Regions from separate parts of the Acidovorax sp. KKS102 genome, predicted to be linked through region 3. Evidence: predicted binding sites of a transcription regulator. Region 3 holds the regulator's gene; each other region holds the start of a gene.

Region 1 (7,131 bases), 1.0 Mb from region 3:
TGGTGCGCCAGGCCTATCTCGGCGTGGCGTGAAACCCCTTCCGCCCCCTTTTTCATTTGTTCTTTTTCAGGAGCTTTCATCCATGACTGCCATTTCCATGCTGATCAACGGCGAGCGCGTGCAAGCCACCGGCGGCGCCACGTTTGAGCGTCGCAACCCGCTCGACGGTTCCATCGCCACCACCGCACCCGCCGCCAGCGTGGCCGATGCCAAGGCCGCTGCCGACGCAGCTGCCAAGGCCTTCCCGGCCTGGTCCGCCCTGGGCCCCAACGCACGCCGCGCTTTGCTACTCAAGGCCGCACACGCGCTGGAAGCCCGCACGGCCGACTTTGCCGTGGCCATGGCGGCGGAGACCGGCGCATCCGGCATGTGGGCGGGCTTCAACGTGCACCTGGCTGCGGGCCTGCTGCAGGAAGCCGCCGCGCTCACCACGCAGATTGCGGGCGAGGTGATTCCATCCGACGTGCCCGGCAGCCTGGCCATGGGCGTGCGCCAGGCGGCGGGCGTGGTGCTGGGCATTGCGCCGTGGAACGCCCCAGTCATCCTGGGTGTGCGTGCCATCGCCACGCCACTGGCCTGCGGCAACACGGTGATCCTCAAGGGCTCGGAGCTGTGCCCCGCCACACACGGCCTCATCATCGAAGCGCTGCAAGAGGCCGGTTTGCCCGCTGGCGTGGTGAACTTTGTGACCAACGCCCCGGCCGACGCCGGCGCCGTGGTCGAGGCCATCGTGGCCCACCCGGCAGTGCGCCGCATCAACTTCACCGGCTCCACCAAGGTGGGCCGCATCATTGCGCAGACCTGCGCCAAGTACCTCAAGCCCGTGGTGCTGGAGCTGGGCGGCAAGGCCCCACTGCTGGTGCTGGATGATGCCGACATCGACGCCGCCGTGGCGGGCACCGTGTTTGGCGCCTTCGCCAACTCGGGCCAGATCTGCATGTCCACCGAACGCATCATCGTGGACAACGCCGTGGCCGACGAGTTTGTGGCCAAGCTGGGCGAGCGTGCCAAGGCCCTGCCCCTGGGCGACCCGCGCAAGGGCCCGGTGGTGCTGGGCTCGGTGGTGGACATGGCCACGGTGCACCGCTGCAACGCCCTCATCGACGACGCACTGGCCAAGGGCGCCAAGCTGGTCTGCGGCGGCAAGAGCGACAGCACGTTGATGCAGGCCACGGTGCTGGACCACGTGACGGCCGCAATGGACATCTACCGCGAAGAGTCGTTCGGCCCCGTCAAACCCGTGGTGCGCGTGAACGGTGTGGAAGAAGCCATTGCCTGCGCCAACGACAACGAGTTCGGCCTGTCCTCCGCCGTGTTCAGCCGCGACGTGGCCAAGGCCTGGAACGTGGCGGCGCGCATCGAATCAGGCATCTGCCACGTCAACGGCCCCACGGTGCACGACGAAGGCCAGATGCCGTTTGGCGGCGTGAAGAGCTCGGGCTATGGCCGCTTTGGCGGCATGGCCGGGGTGCGTGAGTTCACCGAACTGCGCTGGATCACAGTGCAGACCACTCCCCGCCACTACCCTTTCTGAAGTTCAAAAAAGATAGCTGCTAGCGCTTTCTGGACAAGCGCTAGCGGCCACTTTCACCTAAACATCAAACTGTGATCGCATCCAGCGGCCAGCGAGGCTTCACGTCAAACGCGTAGTCGGTATTGGCCTGCTGCTGCCCGGCCTGCAGGCGCATCGCAGCAGCCATGGCAATCATGGCGCCGTTGTCGGTGCACAGGTGCAGCTCGGGGTAGTGCACGCGCACCTTGGCGGCCGCGCAGGCGGCATTGAGCTGGGCGCGCAGATGCCGGTTGGCGCCCACGCCACCGGCGACCACCACGCGCTTCAGGCCGGTCTGCTTGAGGGCGGCCAGGGTCTTCTTCACCAGCACTTCGACAATCGCGGCCTCGGTGCTCGCCGCCAGGTCGGCCTTGCGCGCTTCGAGTTCGTCGCCCAGCTTCTTGGCCTGCGTGAGCACGGCCGTCTTGAGTCCGGCAAACGAAAAATCCAGATCACCGCTGTGCAGCAAAGGCCGTGGCAGCTTGAAGGCCGTGGCACTGCCCTGCTCCGCCAGCCGGGACAGCGCCGGGCCACCGGGGTAGCCCAAGCCCATGAGCTTGGCGGACTTGTCAAATGCCTCGCCCGCCGCATCGTCAATGGTCTCGCCCAGGATCTCGTAGCGGCCTACGCCGTCCACGCGCATCAGCTGGGTGTGGCCGCCCGAGACGAGCAGGGCCACAAAGGGAAACTCCGGCGGGTCGGCACTGAGGAAGGGCGACAGCAGATGCCCCTCCAGGTGGTGCACACCCAGCACCGGCTTGTCCAGCGCCGCGCCCAGCGCGCAGGCCACGCCCGCCCCCACCAGCAGCGCACCGGCCAGGCCCGGGCCGCGTGTGTAGGCCACCACGTCCACATCCGCCAGCGTCTGGCCGGACTCGGCCAGCACCTGCGTGGCCAGCGGCAGCACGCGGCGGATGTGGTCACGGCTGGCCAGCTCGGGCACCACACCACCATAGGCCTGGTGCATCTCGATCTGGCTGTGCAGCGCGTGCGACAGCAGCGTAGGCACGGCATTGCCCGTGGAACGGACCAATGCCACGCCGGTTTCGTCGCACGAAGATTCAATACCCAGGATCAGCAAACTCATGCCCCGAGTGTAAAACCCGGGGCTGATCCGTCCTTGCAGGGCTGTTTACCAGCGGTCCGACCGCATGCGCAGTTCCCAGTTGCCGCTGCGCAGCTCGTACACCCCCACGGCGCCGTAGCGTTGCTCGCCCTTGTCGTCCCAGGTCATGGTGCCGATCACCGGGGCGTAGCCGTTGATGCTGTGCAGGGCCTTGGTGATGTCCTTGGGGTCGGCGGACTTGGCTTTCTGGATGGCGGCCGAGAGCACGTAGGTGCTGTCATAGCTGTAGTGGCCGCCGTAGGCTGGGGGCTTCTTGAAAGCGGCGATGTACTTTTCGAGGAAGGGCTTGCCGGTGGTGAACTCCTTGGCTTCCAGCACGGGCGATGTGGCGTAGAGCCCCTGCACGATGCCCGCGCCCTTGGTCATGTCGGTGGTCTTGATGGTGTCGCCGCCCAGCAGGCTGACCTTGGTGTGGTCTACCTTCTTGAGCGATTCGAGCAGCGCCAGGGCCTGGAAGTCGTTGAGGGTCGAGACGATCACCTCCACGTTGGCGGCCTTGAGTTCACCGGCCAGTTCGTCAAAGGCCACAGTCTTGTCGTCGAACGACTTGCGCACCACCACTTCTTTTTTCTCGGCCTTGAGCTGCGCGGCAGCACCGTCGGCCAGGCCCTTGCCGTAGGGCGTGCCGTCGTCCAGCGCGGCGTAGCGGTTGGCGCCCAGCTGCGTGGCGGCAAACGAGCCGATGGCGCGCGCCTGCAAGGTGTCGTTGGCCACCATGCGGAACGTGGTGGGGAAACCGAGCTGCGTGAACTTGGGGTTGGTCGAGATGGCGATCTGGGGAATGTCTTTGGCGGCGTAGATGGGTGCGGTCTCGATGCTCACGCCCGAGTTGAGGTGGCCCACCACCGCGACCACGCCCGCATCCACCAGCTGCTGCGCCACAGCCTTGCCGGTGTTGGCGTCGGCCTTGTCGTCCACGGACACGACCTCCAGCGTCACGCGTTTGCCGTCCACGGTATAGCCGGACTTGTTGAGCTCATCCACTGCCAGCTTCACGCCGTTGAGCAGATCCTGCCCCAGGGCGCCCAGCGGGCCAGAGAGGGGCTGCGCTACACCAATTTTGATGGTGTCCGGCACCTTGCCGCATCCGGTCAGGAGTGCGGCAGTCGCCACTGCGGTCAAGGCCATGCTGGCCGAGAAGCGGCGCCGGTTGATGTGCTTGTTCATGCAAAAAACTCCATTTCAGTGTGACTGTGTGTGCAGATGTATATGCGACGCCCTGCTGGGCGGGCTACCGGGTATGCCCTCCCACGGTGTCAGTATTAGCAACTTTCAGGCCCTGCAACGGCGGCCAGTACCGCGAGGCGCAGCGGGCCTGCGGCCGGGATAACCCGGAGCGCAGGGGGGCTGCAAGGGCCACCGGAGGGTGTGCACCACACCGGCGCACCAATTTGTGGCGTAAAAATTGCTTATCCTCGCCGGTATGAATGAGGCTTTGCGCATCGTGGTGGTGGCCCCGGACCTGGCAGTCGCCGACCCTGACGACGAACACGCCGTGGAACAGGCGGAGCGGTCGCGGGCGCTGCGCATCGGGCTGCTGGAGAACAACTTCAACCTGGTGGCCACGCTGCCCGCCGATGTGTTCCTGAGCGAGCGCATCGCCCAGCTACAGCCCGACCTGATCATCGTGGACGCCGAGAGCGAAGCCCGCGACGCGCTGGAGCATGTGGTGATGGCCACGCGCGACGAGCGCCGCCCCATTGTGATGTTCACCAACGACGAGGACACCTCGCACGTCAAGGATGCCGTGGCTGCGGGCGTTTCTGCCTACATCGTGGCGGGGCTGGCACCCCAGCGCATCCGCCCCATCCTCGATGTGGCCATGGCGCGCTTCCAGCACGAACAGGCGTTGCGCGCCGAGCTGGCCGACGCCAAGACCGAGCTGCGCGACCGCAAGACCATCGACCGCGCCAAGGGCCTGCTGATGCAGCGCCAAGGCCTGACCGAACAGGCCGCCTACGAAAAGCTGCGCAAGACGGCCATGGACAAGGGCCTGAAGCTGGTGGACGTGGCGCAGCGCATGCTGGATGTGATGGATCTGCTGGGGTAAAACCAGAGAACAACCCCCTGAGCGGCTGCGCCGCTTCCCCCTTCTCTCGAATGACTGCGTCATTCGGGAAGGGGGACGATGCCCTCGCACGCAAGCGAAGCGCCGCATACGCGGCTCGGCGCCCCTTGCTTGGCATCCCTCGCCCGGGCCGCGCCCAATTCCAAGGTCCCTCCCAAATGGTGCGCCGCACAAAGGCAGTGCGACCACCCTCATCGCAACACAAACGCTCCTACCGCAGGCCCCGCAGGCATGTAGCGCTTATTGATCAAGCGCAGACAGCTATTAATTCCATAGCATCCAGCGCTCCAACATGGCGCAGCAGGCGCTGGCACGCGCTTTGCATTGCACAGTGCAAGACCAATGCAGGTCTGACCACTGACAGCACTGACCCAACGGCGGGCCGGTGCTGGCAAGGAGCCCCGGACCCGTTCCAGGCTCCACCACGGACAAAGGCGTCCCCACCCGCTCCCGGCGTTGCTTTGATGCAGCCAGCCAGGCGCGGTGTGAGGACGCCTTTTTTGATTTTTCACGCCACCAGGGATGCCCCATGACCGATCTGTTGAAAACCAGCCTCAACCGCCGCACCGTGCTGCAGGCCGCCACCGTGGGCGCTGTGGGTGTGAGCCCCGCGCTGCGCGCGCTTGTCCACGCAGCGGGCTCCGACGCCCCCGAGAAGAAGGAAGTGAAGATCGGCTTCATTCCGCTGACAGACTGCGCCAGCGTGGTCATGGCCTCGGTGCTGGGCTTCGACAAGAAATACGGCGTGACCATTGTCCCCAATAAGGAAGCCAGCTGGGCCGGCGTGCGCGACAAGCTGGTGAACGGCGAACTGGACTTTGCCCACGTGCTCTACGGCCTGGTCTATGGGGTGCACCTGGGCACCGCCGGTCCCAAGAAGGACATGGCCGTGCTGATGAACCTGAACAACAACGGCCAGGCCATCACCCTCTCCAAAGCCCTGGCCGACAAGGGTGCGGTGGACGGCCCATCCCTGGCCAAGCTCATGGCCAGCGAGAAGCGCGAATACACGTTTGCGGGCACCTTCCCCACCGGCACCCACGCGATGTGGATGCACTACTGGCTGGCGGCTGCGGGCATCAACCCGCTGTCGGGCGCCAAGCTCATCACCGTGCCGCCGCCCCAAATGGTGGCCAACATGCGCGTGGGCAACATGGACGGCTTCTGCGTGGGCGAGCCCTGGAACCACCGCGCCATCATGGACGGCATCGGCATCACGGCCAACACCACGCAGGACATCTGGAAGGACCACCCCGAAAAGGTGCTGGGTACCACGGCCGAATTCGTCAAGAAGTACCCCAACACCACGCGCGCCGTGATGATGGCCGTGCTCGAAGCCAGCCAGTGGATCGATGCCAGCCTCTCCAACAAGATGAAGATGGCCGAGACCGTGGCCGGCAAGGCGTATGTGAACACGGGTGTGGACGCCATCAACCAGCGCATCCTGGGCCGCTACCAGAACGGCCTGGGCAAGACCTGGGACGACCCCAACCACATGAAGTTCTTCAACGACGGCGCGGTGAACTTCCCCTACCTGTCGGACGGCATGTGGTTCCTGACCCAGCACAAGCGCTGGGGCCTGCTCAAGAGCCACCCCGACTACCTCGCCGTGGCCAAGGAAGTCAACCAGGTCGAGCTGTACAAGTCGGTGGCCAGCGCCATGAAGATCAGCGTGCCCAAGGATGTGCTGCGCACCAGCAAGCTCATCGACGGCGTGGTGTGGGACGGCAAGGACCCCGCCAAGTACGCTGACGGCTTCAAGATCAAAGCCTGACGGCAACCCTGCCCCAGCGCCCGCCCGACCACCCCGCCAGCCAGCCCTGCACAGGAGAAAACCATGGTCAGTGCCGTCTTTCATTCCCCGTTGGATGCAGCCCCTGTGGCCGCACAGAATGCTATGAATACTGTAGCTGCAAGCACAACATCCACTAGCGCAAGAAGCCAAAAAGTCGTTACATCTGCCCCCAAGGCACCTGCAGCGCCCGCCCCCACGACCACTGGCCGCGACTGGTCGGCCCTCTCCCGCAGCTTCTGGCTGGCCGTGCTGCCCCCGCTGTGTGGCCTGGGCCTGCTCGTCGGCCTGTGGGCGGTGGTCTCCACCACCACGGGCGGCAGCATCCCCAGCCCCAAGGACACCTGGCTGCAGGCGCTGGAAGTGTTCAGCAACCCCTTCTACCGCAACGGCCCCAACGACCAGGGCGTGGGCTGGAATGTGCTGATGAGCCTGCAGCGCGTGGCCATCGGCTTCGGCATGGCGGCGCTGGTGGGCATTCCCGCAGGCTTTGTGATCGGGCGCTTCAACTTCCTGTCGCGCATGTTCAACCCGCTCATCAGCCTGCTGCGCCCCGTGTCGCCGCTGGCGTGGCTGCCGATCGGTCTGCTGGT
Region 2 (7,131 bases), 660 kb from region 3:
TCGAAAACGGTGTAGCGGAGGCTACCTTTGTGCAGCATTACCAGTCCTCGGATTTCAACGAGGTGGGCCGCAAGACGCTGCGTTTTGTGCGTGATCAGCAGGCGTGGAAGATTCAGCAAGAAAGTATGTTGTCAACACGCCCCTGAGTGAACTGTGCTGTTGTCATGTCCAGGCGCCCGGGCCGCATTGTCTACATTACGGCGCGCTGCGCGGCCTTGAGACAATATTCCTCGAGCTTCTCCTCTGTAGGTGGTAACTCGGGACATCTGGAGAAATCCGGCAATATTAGGCACTGGTGCTAGTGGTCGCAGCACTTAATGCTGCCAATTTTATAGCAATCAATCACCAGGAACGCAGCACGCGGCGGTATTGCACGGCCTCGGCCACATGGCTGACCTCGGTGGCGGGCGCGCCCGCCAGGTCGGCGATGGTGCGCGCCACCTTCAGCGCCCGGTGCGTGCTGCGGGCCGACCAGCCCAGGCGTGCGGCAGCGGTGTTGAGGAACTTGGCAGCCGCATCATCCAGGTGCAGGTGGGCGTCGATGGCCTGGCCCTGCAGCGCCTGGTTGGTGCAGCCCTGGCGCGCCAGGGCCAGGGCGCGGGCCTGCTCCACCCGGGCGCGGATGCTGGCGGTGGACTCGCCCGCAGCCGCCTGCACCAGTTGCTCGGCGGGCAGGGCGGGCACCTCCACATGCAGGTCGATGCGGTCCAGCAGCGGGCCGCTGAGCTTGGCCTGGTAGCGGTGCACCTGGTCAGGCGTGCAGCGGCAGGCGCGCTGGGTGGACCCCAGAAAGCCGCAGGGGCACGGATTCATCGCCGCAATCATCTGGAACCGGGCCGGAAACTCCGCGCGTTGCGCCGCCCGGGCGATGGTGATGTGGCCGGTCTCCAGCGGCTCGCGCAGCGCCTCCAGCGCAGCGCGCGGGAATTCGGGCAGTTCATCGAGGAAGAGCACGCCCTGGTGGGCCAGCGAAATCTCGCCCGGCCGGGGGGGCGAGCCACCGCCCACCAGCGCCACCGCGCTGGCCGTGTGGTGGGGCTGGCCCGTGGGGCGCACGCCAAACGCCTCGGGCCTGAAGCGGCCTGCCAGGCTGGCAATGGCGGCGCTCTCCAGCGCTTCGTCCACCGTCATCGCGGGCAGCAGCCCGGCAAAACGCTGCGCCAGCATCGACTTGCCCGAGCCGGGTGGCCCGGCCATCAAAACGCTGTGGCCCCCGGCCGCTGCAATCTCCAGCGCGCGCTTGGCACCCGCCTGGCCCTTCACATCGGCCATGTCGGGCCCGGTGGTGCTGGCGGCGAGCGCGGTGGCCTGCAGGCGGGTCCAGCCGTCGTTGGCCACGTCGGCATCGCCACCGGCCGTGCTGCCGGGTGGCAGGAACGCCCGTACCACGTCCAGCAGGTGGCGGGCGCGCACCACGCGCGCGGCGGGCACCAGGGCGGCTTCTTCGGCGCTGCCGGGGGGCAGCACCAGCTGGGCATCGATCTGCTGCGTCTGCAGCGCCAAGCTGGTGGCCAGCGCGCCGCGCACGGGGCGCAACTCGCCCGACAGCGACAGCTCGCCCGCAAACTCGTAGCCCGCCAGGCGGCTGGCGTCCACCTGCCCGCTGGCGGCGAGGATGCCCAGGGCGATGGGCAGGTCAAAGCGACCCGAGTCCTTGGGCAGATCGGCGGGGGCCAGGTTGACGGTAATGCGCTTATTGGTCGGGAACTCCAGCCCCGCGTTCTGCAGTGCCGAGCGCACACGCTCGCGGGCTTCTTTCACCTCCACCTCGGCCAGCCCGACCAGGGTGAAGCTGGGCAAACCGTTGGCCAGATGCACTTCGACGGTGACTGCAGGCGCCTGCAGCCCCAGAAGGGCGCGGCTTTGCACCAAAGCAAGACTCATGAAGCGATTTCTCCCCAGATGGGTGCGTTTTGTAGGTTTTTAGCGCGGCCTGCGGGGCGTCTGCACCAGTTGAGTGCGGCGCTCCGAGCGCGGTCACCGCCACTGTACTGGGGATTGTTGTAACGCAACGCAACCGTGCGGCGCCCTGTGCACCTTGGCGTGGCACGGTCCGTGCTTAAAGCGCTTGTCCCTACTTTGTCCAACCGGAGGAAACATGACCCGCGCCATCATCAAGACCCTGGGCGTTGCCCTTGTTGCAACCCTTCCCATGCTGGCCAGCGCCCAGCTCACCGCCAACGTCAGCCTGACCACGAACTACAAGTTCCGCGGCCAGGACCAGGACACGTCCAAGGTCAAGACCGTCAAGCCCGCACTGCAAGGCGGCTTTGACTACACCTTCGGCGAGACCGGCTTCTACGTGGGCAACTGGAACTCCAGCGTGGACTGGCTGTCCGGCAACTCGCTCGAATCCGACCTGTACGGCGGCTACAAGTTCAAGGCTGGCGGCGTGGACCTGGATGTGGGTCTGCTGACCTACATCTACCCCGGCAACAGCGCGGGCAACACCACCGAAGTCTATGGCGCTGCCACCTTCGGCCCCGTGACGGCCAAGTACTCGCACACCCTGTCCAAGGACTACTTCGCCTACGCAGGTCCTGGCATGAAAGGCCGCAACACCGGCTACCTGAACCTGGCGTTTGCCCAGGAAGTGGCCCCCAGCACCACGCTGAAGGCATCGGTCGGTTTCACCCGCTTTGGTGGTGACATCACCGCCCCCAACTTCATGGATTACAGCCTGGGCGGCTCGTACGACTTCGGTGGCGGCGTGTCCCTCGGCGCTGCCGTGGTCGGCGCCACCAAGAAGGCCTTCTACGGCCCGGTCAACAAGTCGCGCGTGATCGTCACGCTCACCAAAACCCTGTAAGTCTCAATGGGCGCCGGTGGCGCCCATTCCGGAGGATCTGAAAATGAAAATGGTGACAGCCATCATCAAGCCCTTCAAGCTCGACGAAGTGCGCGAAGCGCTCTCCGACATCGGCGTGCAAGGCATCACGGTGACCGAAGTCAAAGGCTTTGGCCGCCAAAAGGGCCACACCGAGCTGTACCGCGGTGCAGAGTACGTGGTGGACTTTCTCCCCAAGGTCAAGATCGAGGCCGCTGTGGCCGACGACCTGGTGGACCGCGTGATCGAGTCCATCGAGACCGCAGCGCGCACCGGCAAGATCGGTGACGGCAAGATTTTCGTGACCCACCTGGAGCAGGTGGTGCGCATCCGCACTGGCGAAACCGGCAAGGAAGCCCTGTAAGGGCGAGGCCGCATCCCATCCAAGAAGAGAAACGCCATGAAAAAACTGCTTGCTTCCTTCATTCTGGGGCTCGGTCTGCTGACCATGGGCAACCTGTCCATGGCCCAGGCGCCTGCCGCCACCGAGCCCGCCGCCGCAGCCCCCGCGGCTGCAGCACCGGCCGCTGATGCTGCTGCACCTGCAGCTCCCGCAGCCGCTGCCGCGCCTGCCGCAGAAGCAGCCGCCGCACCGGCAGCCCCTGCGGCCCCAGCGCCCAAGGTCGATTCCGGCGACACCGCCTGGATGCTGACCTCCACGCTGCTCGTGATCCTGATGACCATCCCTGGCCTGGCTCTGTTCTACGGCGGCCTGGGCCGCAGCAAGAACATGCTGTCGGTGCTGATGCAGGTCTTCGTGGTGTTCTCGCTGATCTCGCTGCTGTGGGCCATCTATGGCTACAGCTTGGCGTTCTCGGGCGAGGGCAAGTTCTTCGGCGGCTTCGACAAGATCTTCCTCAAGGGCGTGACCCAGGAGACCTTCGGCGCCCTGACCACGATTCCTGAGTACGTGTTCTTCGCGTTCCAGGGCACGTTTGCCGCCATCACTGTGGCACTGATCGTGGGCTCGTTCGCCGAGCGCATCAAGTTCGCTGCCGTGCTGATCTTCTCGGTGCTGTGGTTCACCTTCAGCTACGTGCCCATGGCCCACATCGTGTGGGGCGGCGGTCTGCTGGGTGCTGACGGTGCTCTGGACTTTGCGGGTGGCACCGTGGTGCACATCAACGCCGGTATCGCTGGCCTTGTGGGTGCATACATGGTGGGCAAGCGCATCGGCTTCGGCAAGGAAGCCATGACACCCCACAGCCTGACACTGACCATGGTGGGCGCCTCGCTGCTGTGGGTGGGCTGGTTCGGCTTCAACGCGGGCTCTGCCGGTGCTGCCAACGCCAACGCTGGCCTGGCTTTTGTGAACACCGTGCTGGCCACTGCCGCCGCCACGCTGTCCTGGATCGCTGGTGAAGCGCTGCACAAGGGCAAGGCCTCGATGCTGGGCGCTGCCTCCGGTGCGGTGGCTGGCCTGGTGGCCGTGACGCCTGCTGCAGGCTTCGTGGGCCCCATGGGTTCCATCGTGATGGGCCTGATCGCTGGTGTGGTCTGCCTGTGGGGTGTGGGTGGCCTCAAGCGCATGCTGAACGTGGACGACGCGTTTGACGTGTTCGGCGTGCACGGCGTGGGCGGTATCCTGGGTGCCATCCTGACCGGTGTGTTCGCTTCGCAAAGCCTGGGTGGCACGGGCGGCCTGACGCCTGACACCTTCGCCATGGGCGCTCAAGTCTGGGTTCAGGTCAAGAGCGTGCTGTTCACCATCGTCTGGTCCGGTGTGGTGGCTTTCATCGCCTACAAGATCGCCGACCTGCTCGTGGGCCTGCGTGTTTCGGAAGAAGCCGAACGCGAAGGTCTGGACATCACCTCGCACGGCGAAACAGCGTACAACCGCTGATCGCTCTGCGCCCCACGCGCTGCGGTGTCTGGTGGCACCGTGGCGTCGCAATAAGAACAAGCGAGTTACTCCTCTGGTTATTTCAGCCCGCCGACCACCGGCGGGCTTTTTTCGTACCGGTGGGTAGCGGGCGCGTGGGGGTGTGGGACTGGCGGGGACAAACGCGCCCCATGGCATCCGCCAGTCCTTTGCACACCCGCTGTTCAAAAAATTCACGCTCCTCCCCTGCCGTGTGGCCGACCGCTGCCGCTACGATGCACGGATGGACTTCTCCCTCGCCCCGATCACTGAGCGCGTGCGCGCTGCCGCCGCCTACCAGACCCCGTTGCGCATCCGTGGCGGGGGCACCAAGGACTTCCATGGCCTGGCGCTGCACGGCGAGGTGCTCGACACCCGGGTGCTGCGCGGCATCGTGAGCTACGAGCCCAGCGAGCTGGTCGTCACCGTGCGCGCTGGCACCCCGCTGGCTGAGCTGGAGGCCGTGCTGACCGAACAAGGCCAGTGCCTGCCCTTTGAACCCCCGCATTTCGCCAAGACCCCTGCAGACGCCGCCACCGTGGGCGGCATGGTGGCGGCCGGCCTGTCGGGCCCGGCCCGCGCCAGCGTGGGCGCCGTGCGGGATTACCTGCTGGGCGTGACCCTGCTCAATGGCAAGGCCGAGCTGCTGACCTTTGGCGGCCAGGTGATGAAGAACGTGGCGGGCTATGACGTTGCGCGCCTGATGGCCGGGGCCTGGGGCACGCTGGGCCTGCTGACGGAGGTGAGCCTCAAGGTGCTGCCCGTGGCGCCCGGCGAGGCCACGCTCCTGTTTGAGGGCATCAACCAGGCCGACGCTCTGCGCAAGCTGCACGCCTGGGGCGGCCAGCCGCTGCCCCTCAATGCCAGCTGCTGGGTGCAAGACGGTGGTGTGGGCACGCTCTATGTGCGCCTGCGCGGCGCCGTGGCGGCGGTGGAGGCCGCGTGCAAGACCATGGGCGGCACACGCATGGACAACGCCACCGTGGCCGCCGACTGGACCGCCTGCCGCGAGCAGACCCTGCCGTGGTTCACCGACCGGGCCACGCGCCCCGACCATGCCCTGTGGCGCCTGTCCGTCCCCGCCACCGCGCCGGTGCTGGCTTTGCCCGCCGGTGCGCAGCCGCTGGTGGAATGGCACGGGGCGCTGCGCTGGGTGCAGGCCCCCGAGTCGGCAGGCGACGCCCTGCGCGAAGCCGCCCGTGCAGTGGGTGGCAGTGCTTCTGTTTTTATAGCTGCTGAGGCAAATAAAACCGGCGCTAGCGGCGCTTTTGACCTGCAATCCAAGGCGCTGGAGCAAATCCACTCCCGCCTCAAGCACAGCTTCGACCCCGCAGGCATCTTCAACCCCGGCCGCATGGCGCGGGCCTGGTAGGCAGGGCGACAGCCATCCTTGCCATCCACGCTTCCTTGCCCATGCGACGCCTTTTTCACCTCACCGGACACCACCGCACGGTTGCCAGCAACCAGGTGCTGGGCCTGCTGCTGGCGTTTAACGCCGGGGCGGTGAACGCGGGTGGCTTTCTGGTGGTGCACCTCTACACCTCGCACATGACGGGGTTCCTGTCGTCGCTGGCCGATAACCTGGTGCTGGGGCAGATGAAGCTGGTGCTGGGCGCCGTGGGCGCGCTGTGGGCCTTCATGTCGGGGGCGGGCACCACGGCCATCATGGTCAACTGGGCGCGCCAGCGCAAGCTGCGCAGCACCTACGCGCTGCCGCTGCTGCTGGAGTCCGTGCTGATGCTGCTGTTCGGCCTGGTGGGCGCCATCACCCTCAGCTGGCCCACGCCGTTTGCGGTGCCGCTCACGGTGCTGCTGCTGTCCTTCATCATGGGGCTGCAGAACGCCACGGTGACCAAGATGTCCTCGTCCCAGATCCGCACCACCCACATGACCGGCGTGGTGACCGACCTGGGCATCGAGATGGGCAAGGCGCTCTACTGGAACCGCACCGGCACCGCGCCCGAATCGCAGGTGCGCGCCAACCAGGCGCGGCTGCGGCTGTTTGCCGGGCTGGTGGGTATGTTCCTGGTGGGCGGCATTGCGGGTGCGGCGGGCTTCAAGCATGTGGGCTTTGTGTTTGTGGTGCCGCTGGCGCTGGTGCTGCTGGCCCTGTCGCTGCCCCCGCTGTGGGCCGACCGCGCCCGGCTGCGCCAGCCCTGGCGCAAGGTGCTGGCGCTGCAGACGCCGCACGATCCGCCGCTGGACCCGCCGACAGCGCGCTGAACCAGCCCCCTCTTTTTTGTTCCTTCGCCCAGGCATGCCCCATGCAAACCCAGCTCTCCCCTGAATACCGTGCCCGCGCCGATGGCCTGGAGGCCGAATCCATCCTGCGCAAATGTGTGCACTGCGGCTTTTGCACTGCCACCTGCCCCACCTACCAGCTGCTGGGCGACGAGCTGGACGGCCCGCGCGGCCGCATCTACCTCATCAAGCAAGTGCTTGA
Region 3 (7,131 bases):
CTATCAGGCCAGCAACGGCCAGCAGGTGCTGGTCGAGTTCGTGTCGGCCAACCCCACGGGTCCGCTGCACGTGGGCCACGGCCGCCAAGCCGCGCTGGGCGATGCGATTTGCAACCTGTTCAGCACCCAGGGCTGGAAGGTGCACCGCGAGTTCTATTACAACGATGCGGGCGTACAGATCGACACGCTGACCAAGAGCACGCAGCTGCGCGCCAAGGGTTTCAAGCCCGGCGACGACTGCTGGCCCACCGACAGCGACAACCCGCTGGCCAAGAACTTCTACAACGGCGACTACATCGCCGACATTGCCGAGGCCTTCAAGGCCAAGGCCACCGTGAAGGCCGATGACCGCGAGTTCACCGCCAATGGCGACGTGGACGACTATGACAACATCCGCCAATTTGCGGTGGCCTACCTGCGCAACGAGCAGGACAAGGACCTGCAGGCGTTCAACCTCCAGTTCGACGAGTACTACCTGGAGTCCAGCCTGTACACCAGCGGCCGCGTCGAGGCCACGGTGAACAAGCTCATCGCCAACGGCAAGACCTACGAGCAGGACGGCGCGCTGTGGCTCAAGAGCACCGACTACGGCGACGACAAGGACCGCGTCATGCGCAAGCAGGACGGCACCTACACCTACTTTGTGCCCGACGTGGCGTACCACATTGCCAAGTGGGAGCGTGGCTTCACCAAGGTCGTGAACATCCAGGGCACAGACCACCACGGCACCATTGCACGCGTGCGCGCCGGCCTGCAGGCGGCCGATGTGGGCATCCCCAAGGGCTACCCCGACTACGTGCTGCACACGATGGTGCGCGTGGTCAAGGGCGGTGAAGAGGTCAAGATCAGCAAGCGGGCGGGCAGCTATGTCACGCTGCGCGATTTGATCGAGTGGACCAGCAAGGACGCGGTGCGTTTCTTCCTGCTCAGCCGCAAGCCCGATACCGAGTACACCTTCGACGTGGACCTGGCGGTGGCGCAGAACAACGACAACCCGGTCTACTACGTGCAGTACGCCCATGCGCGCATCCAGTCAGTGCTGCGCGCCTGGCAGGAGGCGGGTGGTGGCGACGTGGCGTCGCTCCAGGACGTGGACTTGTCGGCGTTGGAAGGCCCGCAGGCCCAGGCCCTGATGCTGCAGCTGGCCAAGTACCCCGAGATGCTCACGGCCGCTGCCGAGGGCGAGGCGCCGCACGATGTGACCTTTTACCTGCGCGACCTGGCCGCCAGCTACCACAGCTATTACGATGCCGAGCGCATCCTGGTGGACGACGAGGTGGTGAAGAAGGCGCGCCTGGCGCTGGTCGCTGCCACCGCCCAGGTATTGCACAATGGCCTGGCGGTGCTGGGCGTGTCGGCCCCGGCCAGAATGTAAGCAGTTACTACCAATATGAAAAAGCAACAGACGGGCGGGACCATTGTCGGCTTCATCGTCGGGGTCATCGTGGGCCTGGGCGCGGCGCTGGCCGTGGCCGTGTACGTGACCAAGGTGCCGGTGCCGTTCCTGAACAAGGGCAACGGCCGAGGCGCAGACATGGACGCTGCGGAGTCCCAGAAGAACAAGAACTGGGACCCGAACTCGCCGCTGTATGGCAAGAACCCGGCCCGCCCTGCGGCGCCTCCGGTGGCCGCAGCTGCGTCAGCTCCTGCATCGGCACCGGCGCCTGAGGTGCGCGCCGCCGCATCGGCCGCCAAGCCTGCCGCGAGCAAGCCAGACGCGAAAGCCGAGGCCAAGGCAGAGAGCAAGCCGGGCGCAGACCCGCTGGGCGATCTGGCCGTGGCCAAGGCAGCCGCCAAGGGCAGCGTGGACCCGTTTGACTACTTTGTGCAGGCTGGTGCCTTCCGCACCCAGGCCGACGCCGACGCCCAGCGCGCCAAGCTGGCCATGCTGGGCTGGGAGGCCCGCGTGAGCGAGCGTGAGCAAAATGGCCGGGCGGTGTTCCGGGTGCGCATCGGCCCCTTCACCAAGCGGGACGATGCCGAGGTGCTCAAAGAGAAACTCGACGGCGCCGGGCTGGAATCGGCGCTCGTGCGCGTGCAGCGCTGAAGCGCTTGCAAAAGCGGCGCCACCGCCAGGGCTGAACTTTTTGTAAAGGGATGTCTCACATCCCGCATACCTGAACCAGGAGAGTCTTTGTCATGAAACGCCGTGAGTTTTCTTTGTCCGCCGCCTCGGCGGTTGCCGCTTCTGCCCTGACGCTGCCAGTGGCCAACCCCGCCATGGCGCAAGCCCGCCAGTTCAAGGAGGGCAAGGACTTCAAGCGGCTGGACAAGCCCGTCGCCCCGGATGCCCCGGCCGGCAAGGTCGATGTGATCGAGTTCTTCTGGTACAGCTGCCCCCACTGCAACGCCTTCGAGCCCACACTGGACGCTTGGGTCAAGGCCGCGCCCAAGGACCTCTCCATCCGCCGCGTGCCTGTGGCGTTCAACGCCAGCTTCGTGCCCCAGCAAAAGCTGTACTACACGCTCGAAGGCATGGGCAAGCTCGAAGCCCTGCATGCCAAGGTCTTCCGCGCCATCCACGTGGAAAAGGCCAAGCTCGCCAAGGACGACGAAATCCTGGCCTGGGTGACCCAGCAGGGCGTGGACGTGGCCAAGTTCAAGGAGGTCTACGGCTCCTTCAGCGTCGCCAACCAGGTGCGTCGTGCCTCGCAGCTGCAGGATGCGTACGGTGTCGAAGGCGTGCCATCCATGGGTGTGGCGGGCAAGTACTACACCGACGGCACGATGGCCGGCAGCATGCAGACCGTGCTGCAGGTGGTCGAATACCTGGCCGCCACAGCGCGCAAAGCCTGACCAGTGGCCGACCCTGTCGGCAAGCTGTCCCAAAGGCCCGCGGATGCGGGCTTTTTTTCGGGGTAGGTACCATCGGGTGGCTACAATCATTGCAAGATTCGTGCCCTATGACCCACCGCCTACTCCCCCTCCTTGTGCTCGCAGCCCTGTCCGGCCTTGCGGGCATGGCACATGCCGAAAAGGCAGACCGTGCCAAGCCCATGAACATCGAGGCCGACGCCCTGCGCCACGATGAACTCAAGCAGACCAGCGTGTTCTCGGGCCGCGTGGTGATGACCAAAGGCACCATCGTGCTGCGCGGCGCGCGGCTGGATGTGCGCCAGGACGCCGACGGCTACCAGTACGGCGTGGTCACGGCCGAGGCGGGCAAACGGGCGTTCTTCCGCCAGAAGCGCGACACCGTGGCCGGAGCGCCGGACGAGTTCATCGAAGGCGAAAGCGAAGTCATCGAATACGACGGCAAGGCCGACAACGTGCGCTTCATCACCCGCGCCGAACTGCGCCGCTACCGTGGGTCGGTGCTCAACGACGAGATCACCGGCGCCGTGATCGTTTACAACAACCTCACCGACGTGTTCACCGTCGATGGCCAGAAGGCGCCTGCGTCTTCGGCTGCGGCCGGCGACGCCCCCACGTCTGGCGGCCGCGTGCGCGCCGTGCTGGCACCCAAGGACCCGCCGCCCGGTACGGCAGCCCCCGCCAAGGCGCCCGAGTCGCCCGCTCCGGCGCTGCGCCCCAGCAACACTCTTGGCGGCGGCGCCAAGTGAGCGGGCCCGTGGTGAGTACCGGTCCCGAGACCCCAGCGACCCCTGCGAACAGCCGCCTGGGGCCCGATTCGCACTCGGGCAGCCGCCTGGAGGTGCAGCACCTGGCCAAGTCCTATGGCAGCCGCAAGGTCGTCAAGGACGTGTCCCTGGAGGTGCAAAAAGGCGAAGTCGTGGGCCTGCTGGGCCCTAATGGCGCGGGCAAGACCACATCGTTCTACATGATCGTGGGCCTGGTGCGCAGCGATGCGGGTGACATCCGCATCGACGGCCAGTCCGTGGCCCACATGCCCATCCATCGCCGGTCGCGCCTGGGGCTGTCGTACCTGCCGCAAGAAGCCTCCATCTTCCGCAAGCTCACCGTCGAAGAAAACGTGCGCGCCGTGCTGGAACTGCAGCGCGCCGACGACGGCCAGCCGCTGTCGCGTGATGCCATCGAAGAGCGCCTTACGGCCCTGCTGCAAGAGCTGCGCGTGGACCACCTGAGGGCCTCACCCGCACTGGCGCTGTCCGGTGGCGAGCGCCGCCGCGTCGAGATCGCCCGCGCCCTGGCCACCCAGCCGCGTTTCATCCTGCTGGACGAGCCTTTTGCCGGCATCGACCCCATCGCAGTGATCGAGATCCAGCGCATCATCGGCTTCCTGAAGGCGCGCGGCATTGGTGTGCTCATCACCGACCACAACGTGCGCGAGACGCTGGGCATCTGCGACCACGCCTTCATCATCAGCGACGGCCGCGTGCTGGCGCAGGGCACGCCGTCCGAGATCGTGGACAACGCCGAAGTACGCCGCGTGTACCTGGGCGAGCATTTCCGCATGTGATGAAGCCTGGACTGTCGCTGCGCGTCTCGCAGCACCTTGCACTGACCCCCCAGCTCCAGCAGTCCATCCGGCTGCTGCAGTTGTCCACGCTCGAACTGTCGCAGGAAGTCGAGCAGATGCTCGACGAAAACCCGTTCCTCGAACGCAGTGTCGACGAAGCCCCGCGCGAGGAATTTGGCCTGGAAGCCGCCGATACGCCCGCGCAGGCCGACGACTACAGCGCAGATGATGCTATGTTTTCAGGAGCTGCTGGCGCAAGCAGTACTGGCGCTGACAGCCAAAACGACGCTGAAATCTCCGGGGGGGGCTCGGACGAGCCCGACTGGAGCGGCGACGGCACCGTCGAGATGGCGCCCAACGATGCCGAGTGGGGCGGCGACGCCCCAGCGCGCACCCGCAACGACGCGGAAGGCGACGAGGCCGATGCCACCGAGCTGGCCCGATCGCACGAGTCGCTGACGGCCTTTTTGCACCGCCAGGCGCTGTCGCTGCGCCTGTCCGAAGTAGACATGGCCGCGCTGCGTTTTCTCATCGAATCGCTGAACGACGACGGCTACCTCGAAGAGCCGCTGGAAGAACTCGCCATCAGCCTCGCCGGGCCCGACGACCTGGAACAGATCGAAGAACTGGTGCACCGCTTCACCGTGGCCCAGCGCCTGCTGCAAAGCCTGGAGCCCACTGGCGTGGGGGCGCGCAACCTGGCCGAATGCCTGACGCTGCAGCTCACGGCGCTGGCTGCCGATGAGGACAGCAGTGCTGACCCCGACACGGTGCAGACCGCTCTGCGCATCTGCCAGCAGCCGCTGGAGATGCTGGCGCGCCGGGACATCCGCCGCCTGACGCAGCTGTGCAGCGAAGGCGGCGTGGCTGGAGAAGAGCGCACCCGCGCTGCCATGGCACTCATCGCCCGCCTGGAACCACGCCCGGGCCGCAAGTTTGCCGACGTGGAGCGCAACATCATCGTGCCCGACGTCATCGTACGCAAAGCCGGTCGCGCCAATGGCAGCGGCCAGCAGAGCTTCATCGTGCAGCTCAACCCCGACGTGATGCCCCGCCTGCGCGTGCACGACATCTACGCAGGCGCCCTGCGCGGCCACAAGGGCGGCGAAGGCCACCAGGGCATGCAGCAGCGCCTGCAGGAGGCGCGCTGGTTCATCAAGAACATCCAGCAGCGTTTTGACACCATCCTGCGCGTGTCGCGCGCCATCGTCGAGCGGCAAAAGAACTTCTTCACCCACGGTGAACTGGCCATGCGCCCGCTGGTGCTGCGCGACATTGCCGACGAACTGGGCCTGCACGAGTCCACCATCAGCCGCGTCACCACCGCCAAGTACATGGCCACGCCTATCGGCACCTACGAGCTGAAGTATTTCTTTGGCTCGGGCCTGGGCACCGAAACGGGCGGCAATGCGTCGAGCACGGCGGTGCGCGCACTGATCAAGCAGTTCGTGTCGGCGGAGAACCCCGCCAAGCCGCTGTCCGACAGCCAGATCGCCGAGATGCTCAAGGAGCAGGGCATCGAATGCGCCCGCCGCACCGTGGCCAAGTACCGCGAGGCGCTCAAGATCGCGCCAGCGAATCTGCGCAAAGCGTTGTAGCCGCCTCGGCAGGTGGCGCACTGCCCGCCTGCGCCGCCGTAGTCTTTTCTGTTGTTTCCGTATTACCCACCGCAGCCCACCATGGCCCGCATCGTCTTTGACCTCCCCGCGCACTTCGGCTTTGCCACCGAGCTGCAGATCTACATCAGCCATGTGAACCAGGGCGGACACCTGGACAACGCGCAGCTGCTCAGCCTGGTGTCCGAAGCGCGGGTGCGCTTCTTTCAGTCGCTGGGCTACCCAGAGGCCGATGTGGGCGGCCTTTCCATCGTGGTGGGCGACATAGTGGCGCAGTACAAGTCCGAAGGTTTCCACGGCGAAACCATGCGGGTGGAAATGGCCCCGGCGGACTTCAACCGCTACGGCTTCGACCTGGTGTTCTGCATGACCGAAAAGGCCTCAGGCCGCGAAGTGGCGCGCGGCAAGATCGGTATCGTCTTCATCGGCAAGGCCAGCCGCAAGGTCGCACCCATCCCCGACTCCATCCGCCGGCTGCTGCTGGCCCGCGCGGGGGAGCCCGGTTCCCCCGCCGAGCACTAGCGCGTATCCTCCCCATCGACATGAACCAACTCCAACTTTTTCTCCCTTGCGCCGCAGGCGTCGAGGGCTTTCTGGCCGACGAGGTACATGGCATCACCGGTCTCACGGGGCAAGACCTGCTGGTGGGCCGGGGTGGTGTGCTGCTGCGCGCCTCGTGGCGCCAGGCCATGCAGCTCAACCTGCACAGCCGCTTGGCCCAGCGCGTACTGGTGCAATTGGCCCACCGCCCATACCGGTCTGAGAACGACCTCTACAACATGGCCAGCGATGTGGCCTGGGAGATCTGGTTCACCACGCGCCAGACCTTCAAGGTCGAAGTGACGGCCCAGCACAGCCCGCTGCAGAGCCTGAACTTCGCGGGCCTCAAGGTGAAAGACGCCGTGGCCGACCGCTTCCGCCACAAGAGCGGCGTGCGCCCCGATGTGAACACCCAGTGGCCCGACGTGCGCATCCACCTGCACCTGACCACCGACGAAGCCACGCTCTACATCGACACCTCGGGCGAGCCACTGTTCAAGCGCGGCTGGCGCGAGGACAAGGGCGATGCCCCCCTTAAGGAAACCCTCGCCGCCGCCATGATCGCCGCCAGTGGCTGGGACCCGCACGGCGACA
Region 4 (7,131 bases), 1.0 Mb from region 3:
GTGCCGTCCTTGAACTTGACGGCGCACACGCGGCCCTCGGCGTTGCCGACCAGCTCCTGGGTCTGCGCCTTCATCAGGAACTGCATGCCGCGCTCTTGCAGCGACTTTTGCAGCATCTTGCCGGCCACGTCGTCCAGTTGGCGCTCCATCAGCCAGTCGCCCACGTGCACCACGCTCACTTGCATGCCGCGCTTCATCAGGCCGTTGGCGGCTTCCAGGCCCAGCAGGCCACCGCCGATGACCACGGCGTGCTTGTAGGTGGCAGCGGCGTCGATCATGGCCTGTGTGTCGGCAATGTCGCGGTAGGCCAGCACGCCCTGGAGGTCTTTGCCGGGCACGGGCAGGATGAAGGGGTTGGAGCCCGTGGCCATGATGAGGCGGTCGTACTCGGCGGTGATCACGTCACCGTCTTTGCTGGTGGCGGTGACCACGCGGCGCACGCGGTCCACATCGGTCACGGTGAAGCCGGTGTGCAGCGTGATGTGGTTGTCGGCGTACCACTGCCAGTCGTTGAGGATGATTTCGTCAATCGTCTGCTCGCCCGCCAGCACGGGCGACAGCAGAATGCGGTTGTAGTTGGGGTGCGGCTCGGCCCCGAAGACCGTGATGTCATACAGATCGGGGGCAATCTTGAGCAGCTCTTCCAGCGTGCGCACACCGGCCATGCCGTTCCCCACCATCACCAGTTTGAGCTTTTTCATCGTGACTCCGTCGGTTCCATCGCCTGGGCGATGCCAAAAACAAAAAAGGCGTCCACACGATGCAGCTCCGACCTTTCATCGAAACCGCATGTGGGGACGCCTTCGTCCATACAACCCCTTGGTGCGCCGTTGCACCGCTGAATTGCGTGGCCCCGTGGGGCCGTTGCTTTGGGTAAGCAATGGCCGTGCCAGAGTTTGTGCACTGATCTGGGGTGACAGCACAGGGGCCCGCCCTGCGCAGCACGCGTTGGGGGGCGGTAGCCGTGGACCGGGCTGCGCGCAGCGGTGCATGCATGCACCAGCTTGGGCATGGAACCTGCATGGAGGTGGTGCATGAGTTTTGAACTGGACATCGGCCACACCTCGCAGGCTGGGCGCAACGAAGTCAATGAAGACTTTGCCGCCCTGTTGCAGGGGCAGGGGCGCGACCGCGAACGCGGCGCCATCGCTGCCATTGCCGATGGCGTGAGCACCGGGGGCAACGGGCGCGAAGCCGCCCAGACCACGGTGAACACGCTGGTGAACGACTACTTCGCCACGCCCGACACCTGGGACACCACCGTGGCGCTGGACCGAATCCTGAGCGCGCACAACGGCTGGCTCGCGTCGATGAACCGGCGCCGCCAGCCCGCCGTGGGCCTGACCACGCTCACCGCCATCGTGCTGCGCGGCCAGTCGTACACGCTGGCCCATGTGGGTGACACGCGCGCCTATCTGCTGCGGGGCGGCCGGCTGCAGCTGCTGACGACCGACCATGTGATGGCGCAGCGCGACTTTGCGCATCAGCTCACCCGCGCCATGGGCCTGGACGACCATGTGGTGGTGGACTACAGCCAGGGCGAACTGCACAGCGGCGACCTGCTGGTGCTGCTGTCCGATGGCGTGCACGGCAGCTTGCCCGAGCGTGAGCTGCGCCAGCTTCTGCGGGCGGACGCGAGCGCCCAGGCACTGAGCGACGAGATCACGCGCGCAGCCCTGCGCCGGGGCAGCACCGACAACGTGACCGCACTGGTGGTGCGGGTGCAAGGGGTGCTGGAGGCCACCTTGCAGGACGAGTCCCGCCGAGCCCTGCAGTTGCCGGTGTTGCCCTTGCTTAAAGTGGGTGACCCCGTGGATGGCCTGGTGGTGACCGCGCTGGTGGCCGACAGCGGCGTGCACCGCATCTACCAGGTGCGCGACCCGGCCACCCAGCGGCTGTATGCGCTCAAGACCCTAGTCCCTGCCCGCGCGCACGACGCGCAGGAGCGCGCCACGCTGGCGCACGAAGCCTGGGTGGCCCGGCGCATGCAGTCCGGCCACGCGGCAGTGCACTTGGCGCGCCTGAACACCTGGCCGCCCGAGCAGGGCGGTGCAGGCCCCGGCGCCAGCGCGTTTTATCTGCTCTACGACTGGCACGCTGGGCAGACCCTGGGCCAGCGCCTGCGTGCCCGCCAGCACCTGGGTGTGCCCCAGGTCGTGTCGGTGGTGATGCAGGCGGCGCAGGTGCTGGGCTGGCTGCACCGGCAAGGGGTGGTGCACCGCGACATCAAGCCTGACAACCTGCACCTGGGCGAAGACGGCGTGCTGCGGGTGCTGGACCTGGGCGTGGCCCTGTCAGGCCGCGAGCCCGAGGCCACGCGCCGCCTGCACGCAGGCACCCCCAGCTACATGAACCCTGAGCAGTGGCCCGGCTACGAAAAGAACGGCGACCCGGCCGGCCAGTTGCCCGATGCGGGCAGCGACCTGTTTGCCCTGGGCGTCACGCTGTACCAGTTGCTGAGCCACGGGCGCCTGCCCTATGGCGAGGTGGTGCAGTACCAGCTGGGCCGCTACCACCGCGACCCGGTGGCGCCCAGCCGCCACCACCCCAGCGTGCCCATCTGGCTGGACCAGATCGCCTTGAAGGCCGTGGCCCGCCAGTGCACGCAGCGCTTTGAAACCGCCGAGGAGTTGCTGCTGGCGCTGGAACGGGGTGCGTCGCGTCCCTTGTCCGCCCCGGGCCCACAGCCGCTGATGCAACGCGATGCCACGGCGCTGTGGAAGATCGCGTTGGTGGTGAGCGTGCTGGTGAACCTGTTGCTGGTGTACTGGCTGCTGTTTTTGCCGAGGTGAGGTGAGTAACTTGCTATTGAAAATATAGCTATCAAGGCATTTTTAAACTGCGCTTGGTGGCTATTTGGCTTGAAATGTGGCGAGCGCTTGCGCGCTCACCGGCTGCGCCGGTCATGCGCTGCGCGCGCGTCCACCTTTCTCCGCCCACGTGCGGGTCCAGCGGATCTGCATCACCCGCAACAACACCAGCATGGCGGCGGCACACGCCGCAATGCCCACGAAGCCCCACAGATAGGTGCCTGTGTACTGGCGCGAAAAGCCCATGCCGTTGGGGATGAGGCCGCCGCCCAGCGCGCCGATTTCGCCAATCATCGAGCCCGCCACCGCCGTGGACAGCGGCCAGCGCAGCGGCACCAGCTGGAACAGCGCGCCGTTGCCCGCGCCCAGTGCCGCAAAACACACCAGAAACAGCAGCATGGTCACCGGCAGCGAGTTCTCGGCCAGGCCGCACAGCACCATGCTCACGGCGGTGATGGCCAGCACACCCGTGAGCGTGTTGACGCCGCCCCAGTGGTCCGACAGCCAGCCACCCATCACCCGCAGTGCGGCACCCAGAAAGGCCGCCAGCATGGTCAGCTGCCCGGCCTGCACCTTGCTCACGCCAAACTGGTCGTAGAAGTAGCTGGGCAAGAAGGCCGTGAGACCGATGAAGCCGCCAAACGTCACGGCGTAGATCAGGCTGAAGGCCCAGCCGTCTTTCTCGAACAGGCAGGCAATGTGCTCGCGGAACGTGGCGTGGGGCGCGAGGTCCGGTGGCTCCTTGGCATACACCGCCATCACCACGGCGGGCACAGCCACGCTCACGGCGGCAAAGCCATACACCGCCTGCCAGCCAAATTGCTGCGCCAGAGAGGGCGCCATCAGGGCGGCCACCGCCGTGCCCACATTGCCTGCGCCCACGATGCCCATGGCCAGCCCCTTGAAGGGCGGTGGGAACGAGCCCGAGCCCAGCGACAGCGCCACGCCAAAGCTCGCCCCCGCTACGCCCAGCAGAATGCCCAGCGCCAGCAGGTCGTTGAAGGTGTGCACGAACAGGTAGCCGTAGCCCATGGCCACAAAGATGCCCGCCATCTCGACCAGCGTGGCGCGCTTGCGCCCGATGTACTGCGCCAGGATGCCCAGCGGAAACCGCATCAGCGCGCCCGCAAAAATGGGGATGGACAGCATCATCCCCATTTGCGTGGGGGAGAGCTGGAAGCTCTCGCGGATGAACGGCGCCATCGCACCGTTGATGACCCACACCGCGCACGAAAAACCGAAGTACAGAAACGACGCCCACAGCGTGGGGGCGTGGCCGGATTTGAGGAACTCTCTGAAGTAATGCATGGGTGTGAGTGCAAAGGGCAGGGGGCTTGCCCCTTGGCCCGGCCAGAAAACAAAAAGGCGTCCACACGGACCACGCGGGCTGACCAGCCCCAACGCACTCCATGAAGACGCCAACGTCCTGTTCGCCCAATCCGCCATTGCACCGGGCTGACACGCGGCCAGCGTTGGCCGCGCCTAGTGGCAAGCAATGGCTATGCCAGTGCCCGTGCAAGCGGCTGTTTGGGCAAAAAACCAGCGAATGTGCAGGTATTTATTGCGCTGGAAGCTATCGAAATGGAAGCAGATACACCCATTCGGTGCTCACATTGGTGCACTACAGCGCGGCATCGCGTGCTGTGTTGGCGTTTTGCACCAAGTTGGAGATGGTGTGCGGCGGCACCAACAACTTGTTTCAAATCACGCCGATTGCGCGTACGATGAAATCGGCATCTTCCACTGTTGCGTTGCTCTCCAGAACAGGGCAACCAGTCCTCCCGAAGAGGTTCCTATGCGCGTCAATCTGCCGGTCAGCCAGCACGAATATGCGTTTCCCAAGGGCCAGACCCTGGTGTCCACCACGGACCTCAAGGGCCGCATCCTGTACTGCAACCCGATGTTCATCGAGGTCAGCGGCTACGAAAAGGAAGAGTTGCTGGGCCAGCCCCACAACATCGTGCGACACCCCGACATGCCCGAGGAGGCCTACCGCGACATGTGGGAGACCATTGCCAAGGGCATCCCCTGGTCGGCCCCCGTCAAGAACCGGCGCAAGGACGGCACGTTTTACTGGGTGATGGCCAACGTCACTCCGCTTATGCAGGGCGACCAGCCCACCGGCTACATGTCGGTACGCACCGAAGCGACGCGCGAGCAGATCCAGGCGGCGGATGCGCTGTACAAGCAGATGCAGGCCGAAAAACAAGCCGGCACGCTGGTGCACCGGCTGTCGGCTGGTCAGCTGGTCAAAGACACGCTTTGGGGCCGCGTGGGCCGTGCCCTGGCACTGGGGCCCATGGGCAAGATGATGGCGTGCACCCTGCTGCTGGTGGTGGCTTCGTGGTGCGCGGCCTTGCTGGGCGGGCACACGCTGTCGCTGGCCTCGGGGGCGGCGTGGCTCGGGGTTGTGGTGTTGGCGCTGGGCATGGCGGTCTACCTGCACCAGGTCACGGTGGCACCGTTGTCGCAAATGCTGTTGTGGGCCAACCGCATGGCGGCGGGTGACCTTACCCAGAAGATATCGGCCACGCGCAGCGACACCGTGGGCCAGCTGCAAAAGGCGCTGGCGCAGCTCAACGTGAACCTGCTGTCCATCGTGCGCGACGCGCGGCAGGAGAGCGAGCACATGCAGGTCTCCACCCGGGAGATCGCCCAGGGCAACCAGGACCTGTCGTCGCGCACCGAGGCGCAGGCCAGCAACCTGCAGCAGACCGCCGCGTCGATGGAAGAGATCACCGGCACCGTCAAGCAGACCGCAGAATCCGCGCGCCAGGCCTCGGTGCTGGCCACGCAGGCCACCCAGGTCGCTGAGCGCAGCAGCAGCGCGGTGGACAGTGTGGCCGACACCATGAAGCAGATCCAGGCCGCGTCCGGCCGCATCAGCGAGATCACGCAGCTGATCGACTCCATTGCCTTCCAGACAAACATCCTCGCGCTGAACGCAGCGGTGGAGGCGGCCCGCGCTGGCGACCAGGGGCGTGGCTTTGCGGTGGTGGCCTCAGAGGTGCGCAGCCTGTCGCACCGCACGCTCTCGGCCGCCAAGGAGATCCGCCAGCTCATCGATGACTCGGCCACCAAGGTCACTGAAGGCCATGAAAAGACCGATGCTGCGCAAAAGACCATGGCCGAGTCGCTGGAGCTGGTGCGCCGGGTCAACACGCTGATCGGCGAGATCCACAGCGCGTCGAATGAGCAGCTCAGCGGCATCTCGCAGGTCAACTCGGCCGTGGCGCAGCTCGATACCATCACGCAGCAAAACGCCGCGCTGGTGGAAGAGAACGCGGCATCGGCCATGCAGCTCAATGGCCAGGCGCAGACCATGACCGAGACGGTGCAGGTGTTCCGCATCGACGCGTCGGCACCCACCCAGTCGCGCGATGCGGTGGCGCTGCGCAAGGAGATGAAGGCCTCGTCGAGCAGCCGGGCGCTTGCGGCGGCCTGAGTTTTTGCGGAGCCGCGCCGCACGGTGCCGCCCCCGAGCCGGCACGGTGCCTCAGTGCCTCCCTGCAACGGATGTCGCCAAGCCTCGGTCAGCGCCTTGCTGGAGGGCCGGCGCGCAGCGGATCAACAGACATCAGGTGCTCTCGCGCACCGTCAGCTCAAACCCCAGATTCACCGAGTTGTGCTCGGGCACCTCGCCGCGCATCAGCGCCAGCAGCATGCGTGCGCTGGCCTCGCCCACTGCTGCACGGGGTGTGCGCACCGTGGTCAGCGGCGGCAGCATCTGGTCGCTGCCTGCCAGGTCGTTGAAGCCCGCAATCGCCACCTGACCGGGCACCGAAAGACCCAGGCGCTGCGCGGCCAGCAGGCCACCCTGGGCCAAGTCGTCATTGCAGAAGAACACGGCATCGACACCCGGGCGGGTGCGCAGCAGCTCTTCCAGCAGTTCGCCACCCAGGCGCATCGACGAGGGCTGAGGGCTCAGCAGTTCCAGCTTGGGGTCGTACAGGCCTGCGTCGCGCAGACAGCGGCGGTAGCCCTCGGCGCGTTGCATGGTGCGTGGGTCCAGCTGGGCCGCCACAAAGGCAATTTTTTGATAGCCCCGTGCCAGCAGATGGGCCGTCATGCTGTGGCCCGCGTCCTGCTGCGAAAACCCCACGCAGAACACGCCTGGTGCCGAGGTCATTTCCATCAGGTGCACGCAAGGCACGCCGCTGGCGGCAATCAGGTGGCGCGAGGCCTCGGTGCGGTCAAAGCCGGTGACCAGCAGGCCCGCCGGGCGGTGCGCGAGGTAGGTGCGCAGCAGTTGCTCTTCCTCTTGCGGGTCGTAGTGCGTCACGCCGATCAGCGCCTGGTAGCCCTGCGGGAACAGGGTGCG

The links. The regulator sigma-54, encoded in region 3, starts transcription at its own class of promoters, with help from an activator protein. The targets are predictions, from matches to a motif close to TGGCANGNAANCTGCTTT.
Region 1: the regulator sigma-54 is predicted to act here: its motif matches at 4,073-4,090, upstream of C380_RS17380 (ANTAR domain-containing response regulator).
Region 2: the regulator sigma-54 is predicted to act here: its motif matches at 2,045-2,062, upstream of C380_RS01325 (TorF family putative porin).
Region 4: the regulator sigma-54 is predicted to act here: its motif matches at 4,300-4,317, upstream of C380_RS17445 (nitrate/nitrite transporter).

Annotation. Positions count from the first base shown of each region.
Region 1 covers NC_018708.1:3,787,034-3,794,164, forward strand. Annotated here, with positions in the region: gene C380_RS17360 (ABC transporter ATP-binding protein) at 1-32, shown strand, start outside; gene C380_RS17365 (aldehyde dehydrogenase) at 83-1,534, shown strand; gene tsaD (tRNA (adenosine(37)-N6)-threonylcarbamoyltransferase complex transferase subunit TsaD) at 1,599-2,639, opposite strand; gene C380_RS17375 (branched-chain amino acid ABC transporter substrate-binding protein) at 2,685-3,845, opposite strand; gene C380_RS17380 (ANTAR domain-containing response regulator) at 4,102-4,728, shown strand; gene C380_RS17385 (CmpA/NrtA family ABC transporter substrate-binding protein) at 5,276-6,520, shown strand; gene ntrB (nitrate ABC transporter permease) at 6,584-7,131, shown strand, end outside.
Region 2 covers NC_018708.1:299,867-306,997, forward strand. Annotated here, with positions in the region: gene C380_RS01315 (TolC family outer membrane protein) at 1-146, shown strand, start outside; gene C380_RS01320 (YifB family Mg chelatase-like AAA ATPase) at 343-1,884, opposite strand; gene C380_RS01325 (TorF family putative porin) at 2,099-2,809, shown strand; gene glnK (P-II family nitrogen regulator) at 2,853-3,191, shown strand; gene C380_RS01335 (ammonium transporter) at 3,228-4,670, shown strand; gene glcE (glycolate oxidase subunit GlcE) at 4,933-6,060, shown strand; gene C380_RS01345 (YoaK family protein) at 6,102-6,911, shown strand; gene glcF (glycolate oxidase subunit GlcF) at 6,953-7,131, shown strand, end outside.
Region 3 covers NC_018708.1:4,832,555-4,839,685, reverse strand. Annotated here, with positions in the region: gene argS (arginine--tRNA ligase) at 1-1,375, shown strand, start outside; gene C380_RS22250 (SPOR domain-containing protein) at 1,391-2,047, shown strand; gene C380_RS22245 (thiol:disulfide interchange protein DsbA/DsbL) at 2,140-2,796, shown strand; gene lptA (lipopolysaccharide transport periplasmic protein LptA) at 2,904-3,563, shown strand; gene lptB (LPS export ABC transporter ATP-binding protein) at 3,620-4,381, shown strand; gene C380_RS22230 (RNA polymerase factor sigma-54) at 4,381-5,979, shown strand; gene C380_RS22225 (thioesterase family protein) at 6,061-6,519, shown strand; gene C380_RS22220 (class I SAM-dependent RNA methyltransferase) at 6,540-7,131, shown strand, end outside.
Region 4 covers NC_018708.1:3,801,290-3,808,420, reverse strand. Annotated here, with positions in the region: gene nirB (nitrite reductase large subunit NirB) at 1-701, opposite strand, end outside; gene C380_RS17450 (bifunctional protein-serine/threonine kinase/phosphatase) at 1,035-2,792, shown strand; gene C380_RS17445 (nitrate/nitrite transporter) at 2,904-4,118, opposite strand; gene C380_RS17440 (methyl-accepting chemotaxis protein) at 4,606-6,255, shown strand; gene C380_RS17435 (LacI family DNA-binding transcriptional regulator) at 6,388-7,131, opposite strand, start outside.